DNA from 2 places in the Flavobacterium rhizosphaerae genome. Region 2 is predicted to be linked to the other one. Evidence: riboswitches for the same ligand, from Rfam matches in the RefSeq annotation. Region 2 holds a riboswitch; the other holds the start of a gene.
What was found. A riboswitch is a leader RNA that binds a small molecule or an ion and turns the genes downstream of it on or off. The one in region 2 is predicted to bind S-adenosylmethionine.
Positions count from the first base shown of each region.

Region 1: linked by a shared signal. The riboswitch ahead of ABS766_RS03695 (trans-sulfuration enzyme family protein) and the one ahead of ABS766_RS01250 (homocysteine S-methyltransferase family protein) in region 2 are both predicted to bind S-adenosylmethionine.

Region 1 covers NZ_JBELPZ010000002.1:270,944-274,366, reverse strand. Annotated here, with positions in the region: gene ABS766_RS03700 (homoserine dehydrogenase) at 1-297, opposite strand, end outside; gene ABS766_RS03695 (trans-sulfuration enzyme family protein) at 324-1,502, opposite strand; SAM riboswitch class I at 1,650-1,753, opposite strand; gene ABS766_RS03690 (EamA family transporter) at 1,857-2,714, opposite strand; gene ABS766_RS03685 (S8 family serine peptidase) at 2,814-3,423, shown strand, end outside.
Region 2 covers NZ_JBELPZ010000001.1:276,262-279,684, forward strand. Annotated here, with positions in the region: gene ABS766_RS01245 (four helix bundle protein) at 1-224, opposite strand, end outside; gene ABS766_RS01250 (homocysteine S-methyltransferase family protein) at 252-1,256, opposite strand; SAM riboswitch class I at 1,363-1,465, opposite strand; gene ABS766_RS01255 (FRG domain-containing protein) at 1,538-2,329, opposite strand; gene ABS766_RS01260 (hypothetical protein) at 2,375-2,899, opposite strand; gene ABS766_RS01265 (OsmC family protein) at 3,042-3,423, opposite strand, start outside.

The DNA.
Region 1 (3,423 bases), on a different contig from region 2:
CTTTTTATTAGCCGAAACTACCGCTTTACCTTTTTTGAGTGCGGCAGATACAATTTCAAAAGCCGCGTCCGCATCATCAATAAGCTCTACTATTACATTTATAGACTCATCATTAAGGATGTCGTTTTTGTCAAACGTAAAATGTTCGGGTCCAATTTCACGCTCCTTGTTTTTATCTTTTACACAAATGTTTTTAATAGTTGCCCTTAACGCAGGGGTTTTCTGGAGTACTTCATACAGCCCGTGGCCCACGCAACCAAAACCAAACAGGCCTATATTTAATTGTTTTCTTGACATTATAATTTTTATCTGGGGAGAATTAGTTATACTGTTGCAGCTTCTTTTTCATTGGTTATGGCAACAGCGGCTGCAAGTGCCTGTTTTAAGTCGTCTATAAGGTCGTCAGCATCTTCAAGGCCAACCGAAAGGCGTATCAGGCTATCGGTTACACCGGCTTCATAACGTTTTTCGGCAGGAGTTGATTTATGTGTCATTTCGCACGGTAAGCACAGCAGGCTTTTTACACCGCCAAGGCTTTCGGCCAGTTTAAATAATTTAGTGCCTGTAACAATTTTTGTGGCCAGTTTTTTATCGTCAATAACCAGGTCAAACGTTACTACACCACCAAAATATTTTTGCTGCTTTTTGGCAACCTCATGGTTGTGATGTGTGGGCAGGCCGGGGTAATATACATTTTTAATCAGTTTTTCACTTTGCAGGTATTCTGCCACTTTTTGGGCATTTTCGGCATGTGCTTTTATTCTTAGTGATAATGTTTCTATCCCTCTTATAACCAGCCAGCTGTCAAAAGGAGCCAGTATGGCACCCGATGCATTTTGTACAAACTTAATTTTATCGCCAAGCTCCTGTGTTGCTGTAACTACAAGCCCCGCAATAAGGTCGCTATGCCCCGAAATGTATTTGGTAGCGCTGTGCACTACTATGTCAGCACCAAGCTCAATAGGTTTTTGCGATACGGGTGATGCAAAAGTATTATCTACACAAAGCAGTACGTTATTGGCTTTGGCTATTTTAGAAATAGCGGCAATATCAGAAATTTTTAGCGTAGGGTTGGTAGGGCTTTCAATCCAGATTAGCTTGGTTTTATCTGTAATGGCATCGGCTACATTTTGTGCATTGGTAGTGTCAACATACTTAACACTTATGCCGAATTTTTGGTAAATGTGGGTAAACAGCCTGTAAGCGCCGCCATAAATATCATCTACTGCAATAACCTCATCTCCGGCAGAAAGTAACTTTATTACCGAATCTATTGCTGCAAGTCCGCTGGCAAATGCATAGCCATTGGTACCATTTTCAAGTCTGGCAATGGTATCTTCCAGTACTTTACGGGTAGGGTTGTTGCTGCGGGAGTAATCAAAGCCTTTGTTTACGCCGGGTGCTTCCTGTACAAAAGTTGAAGTTTGGTAAATTGGCACCGAGATGCTTCCGGTTAAAGGGTCAATTGGCAGGCTGTTCAGGATGTTAGTTTGCTCTTTCATTTTAAAACTTGTTTTAGATTTTTTGTTAAACATTTTTGTTTTTCAAAAACTATCCAAAGCCAGGTATCGGAAAGGGCATAAAATAAAAAATGCCTTCCCGATAAGTCAGAAAGGCATATATATGTCGAAATATAAATTGCATTTTCTTACTTATCTTTCCACGTGAGTGGTTGAAAGTGGCACCTTATCGTTTAACGGACAGGTTGCCAAGACGTCATAGGGTCAAATCCCTCGGTCTTTCTGGATAAGAATATTTTTTGAAAGAACTTGCAGCAAAGATATGGCAGAAGTTTTTTAATTTCCAAATAAAATTCACATAAATATTTTAAGTGACTCTATTTCAGTAAAATATTTCTAATTATATAGTTGTGAAAGCGTAATAAATACTATTGCAGCAATAGCTAAAAAGATACCCGCATAGTTTACAGCAGAGAGTTTTTCTCTAAAAACCAATACGCCTGTGAGGCTCCCAATTATAATTACCCCAAGGTTCATTCCTGCAAATACTGTTGAAGGATTGCTGGAGAAAGCTTTATGAGCCATTAGGTAAAACAGAATATTTCCAAAATTAAATATGCCTACCAGTGCCCCATAGGCAATATTCATGGCATTAAATTTTTTACTTTTAAAAGCAATTTCATACACCCCAATAATAAAGCTTACTACTATTGCGCCGCAAAAAATAATAAATAATGATGTGGTGTAACCCGCTGTTGAAGATAGTGCTATCTGTTTAAATAGAATATCGATAATACCAAAACCCAACAGCACCACTACCGGGTAAAACCATTGGCCTTGTTGTTTATCGGCTTTTTTATTAAGTATTAAAATCAGGGCAGGAAAGGCAAGGCAAAGCCCTATAATTTTGTAGGTATTAAAATACTCATTAAAAATAAGCCATGCCGCCAGTATGGGGATAAAAAGTGATAGCCGCTGGGCAGCATCGGTACGCACAATTCCTACATTTCTTATTGAGGCGGCCAAAAATATAAAAATAGACGGCAACAAAAGCATAAGCGGTATATAGACCGCCCAGGGGAGGGGTGCTACATCTTCTGGCAGCTGCACATCAAAAAAAAGATAGGAAAGCAGCAGGGCAACTATGTAATTAAAAAAAATAATTTGTGGAATACGGATAATATTGCAGCGTGCGGTTTTAAATATAATGCCTACCGATACGCTACAGATAATACTAAGAAATAAATATAACATTTGTGTTATTAGGTTTGCTGCAAATTTACATTTTTACAATAACCTTTGTAACTGGATTTGTATATTTGGTAGTAATAAAATATTAAATTTCGTAAATTTATGTATGACAGGGTGCTATATATTGCAGCTTTATTTATAAGCCTTGCGGCCTATGCACAAGAAGATGCCTGGGTATATTTTAAAGATAAGCCTGAAGCTGCCTTTTACCTGGCTAACCCGCTTGAAATGCTTACCCAGAAGGCAATTGACAGGCGCGAAAAGCAACATATAGCCTTAGATGAAAAAGATGTGCCTATATCTCCCACATATATACACTCTGTGATTGCTGCAAATGGTATTACGGTAATGGCAAAAAGCAAATGGCTTAATGCACTGCATGTGAGAGGAACACAGGGTGATATACAAACGCTCACATCACTTGTTTTTATAGACAGGGTAGATTTTGCCAATACTTCGCTTAATGCGTCAGGCAGGCAGAAAAAGCGAAAAGCAGAAAAAGTGCCGCAAGCACAGCGTACTGCGCAGGAATTTAATTATGGCGGTGCAGCTACACAAATACAACTGCTAAACGGCCAATTATTACATCAGCAAAATTTTACAGGCACCGGTATGACAATAGCTGTACTGGATGGCGGATTTCCGGGGGTTGATACCGCGCAGCCTTTTGAAAGGTTGCGTAATAACGGACAAATACTGGGAGGGTATAACT
Region 2 (3,423 bases):
AATTCATATAATGAACCTCTTGCAATATGTAGAAAATTTATGGTATCTTTTGCTGTTTGCCTTCCGCAGCCTTCAGCAATATTAGACGGCACAGATATGGCACATCTCCTCATCTGATTTGTCAGGCCATAAACTTCTTCTTTGGGGAAGTATTTAGATATTTTGTATGTCATGTTCGTCAATCTCCTGGCTTCAAGCCAAACATCTAATTTTGTATAATCCATTCTATGTAGCTAAAAATCTGACAACCATCAACCGACAACCGAAAACAACTTTCTCGGTTCATACTTAGCAGCCACTTCCGCTATCAGCTTTATATGCTCCGGTGTGGTACCGCAGCAGCCACCTATAATATTAACCAGGTTATCTTCGAGGTACTCTTTAATAAGCGCCTGCATTTCTTCGGGAGTCTGGTCATATTCACCAAAGGCATTGGGCAAGCCTGCGTTAGGGTGCGCCGAAACACTAAACTGTGTATTGTGAGCAAGCCTTTTGAGGTAAGGCTTTAACTGGTCGGCGCCCAGGGCACAGTTAAAGCCTACACTTAGTAACGGAATATGTGAAATTGAAATCAGGAAAGCCTCAACGGTCTGACCGCTCAGTGTACGCCCGCTGGCATCAGTAATGGTACCACTCACCATAATTGGGGTATCTACACCCAATTCTTCCTTCACCTCTTCTATGGCAAAAAGTGCTGCCTTAGCATTCAGGGTATCAAAAATAGTTTCAACCAAAAGTATATCGCTCCCACCCTCTATCAGAGCTTTAACCTGCTCTTTATAGGCGATGCGCAAATCGTCAAACGTCACGGCACGGTAGCCCGGATCGTTCACATCAGGGCTCATACTTGCCGTCCGGTTGGTAGGGCCAATAGAGCCTGCCACAAAACGGGGTTTATCCGGATTGGCAGCGGTAAACTCATCGGCGGCCTCACGCGCCAGCCTGGCCGACTCGTAATTCAACTCATACACCAAATCTTCCATGTGATAATCGGCCATGCCAATGGTAGTACCGCTAAACGTATTGGTTTCTACAATATCGGCGCCTGCCGCAAAATATTTGCGGTGCACTTCTTTTATGGCTTCCGGCTGGGTAAGGCTCAGTAAATCATTATTACCTTTAAGCGGGTGCGGAAAATCCTTAAAACGTTCGCCGCGATAATCTTCTTCGGTAAAGTTGTAGCGTTGCAGCATGGTTCCCATAGCGCCGTCCAGCACCAGTATGCGTTTTGCAAGCACGTTGTATATTTTAGACATAATTTAAAGTTCAAAGTTTCAGGTTTAAAGTTTCAAGTTAATCTTGATACCTTAAATTCTTAATTAAAATATGTCATCAGGAGGGTGTGGAAAAGAAATTCCGCTTGTGTTATCTATCCGCGCGAGCGGTAGAATGTAGCACCTTCTTTAGAGCTAAAGGGTTGCTAAGGTTTCTGCGGGTCTAATCCCTCCACCTTTCATGATAACATAGTGCAATGTGTTAAAGAACAACGCAAAAGTAGTGCATAGATTTATAGAAAGCAAATGAGCTTGAAAGATTATTAAATACTTATACTATCAACAATAGCTTTAATTTTATTATCTAGATTAGAGTATATCGTTTCAGAATGTATGTTTCTTTCATTTTTTAAAAAATTCAAAAAATTTTCTTTTTTATTTGCCGGAATTTTATACAATTCCAATAACTCTTGAAACTTTAATTGTTCTTCAAGAGGAATCAAACAGTTCAAATAATTCTGTATAGTGAATTTTCCACTTTGATTACCTCGATTTGTTTCAGCAAATGCTGTTGAAGAATTAGCTTCAACGTAAAAACTACTATTACATACTCGTGTATTTTTTAATTTAAAAGGATTAATATTGAAATGATCATCACAATCCCAATCTAAAGGACTTTTGAAAATCCAAAACTGTCCATCAATATCTAAGTGCTTTTCACAAGCAAAATATAATGCGACTTCAGGTATCAAAGCCCAATCTAATAAACGGGAGGGTAAGCCATAATGACGCATTTGCTCTAGATACCTCCAATCATTTTCATAATCAATTATGTTTTCAGAGATTGACAATTGAATATATTTTAAACCATCATTTGCTTCTATTTTAGATTTAAATTGATTAAAATAGGACTCCTCAAGTTCTAAAACATTCCTATCTTTTATATTCCTAATTATAGATGGTTCTAATTTATAATTAAAATTATCCTGGCCTCTATATAATTCTTGATAAAGTTGACAAAAATAGCCATTAGTGAATTCAAATCTCTTAGACTGAATTTTAGAAATTAAATTATAAAACTCATCGATTGTATTTATTACTCCTTTAATTTCCATAATCAAATTATTTAGCAGTATAACTAAATTACAAAGAATACTCCCTCAAACAACCCCCTCTTTCACTTTCCCAACTACTTCCAGAACTGCATTGTATAACGCATTACCCGCGGCGGCGGCATCACCCGGTACACCTTTTATAAATTTATAACCCAGCCCCCGGCTTTCGGTTAAAAACTTAATGCCCTTTTCAAAATTCTCCGGCAGGTACTGCAGGCTTTCGTTTAAAGATACGATACTAAAACCTGTACGAACCAAATCTGGGTATTCTGCCGTAAGCTCTGCGCTTGGTGTAGCATCTACCGCAATAAGGTTTTGCAAATCGTGCTCTATAACATACTCCACCACATCATCCATTTTAAACGGCACGGCAAACCGTATAAAATTGGCTTCCCATGCATAGCCGTCGGCATCCTTTTCAAAAAAGGCAACACGGCTGTTGGTTATCACCGGAAAACGTATATCGGGCACAGGCACTGTAATATCCTCCCTGCTTTTTATTACTTTATTTATCAAAGCGCTGCCGGCATTGCCTATACCAAAAAGCACTATATTTATTTCTATGGCCATAATTAAAATTTTAGATGAAGAAACCGCCTCCGTTGCTGATAACGGGGGCGGCACTTAAAAACAAACAAACAAAAAACAACTTAAAACAAACATTATGAGTATTATCCAAACTTGAAAAGTGTCTCTTATATTTTCAGTTTCACTAATTTACCGTAGTAAACTCTTTATACAGGCTAAGGTTTACTGGAGTATTATTCACCATACTATTATAGGCAGGGCTGCGAAACTGCACTTCTTTCATCCAGCGTTGTAACGCATCAAGGGGCGCAGCTGCCGAAGGTTTCAGCGTAATATCTATCCGTTCAAAGCCCGGGCGGCGGCTTTCGGACATGCGATGCGTAAAATTTCCCGTAATTTCTATTTGTAATGACTTTAACGCTATACCCAGCTCTACAGCTACTATCTGCCCCAAAGCGTTAATACAGCCGGCAAAGCCTGCCAATATATACTCATAAGGGTTCGGGCCGTTTAGCTCCGGGAACTTTGCGTTTTGGCTGATGCGCAAATCGGTATTTAATGTTTTT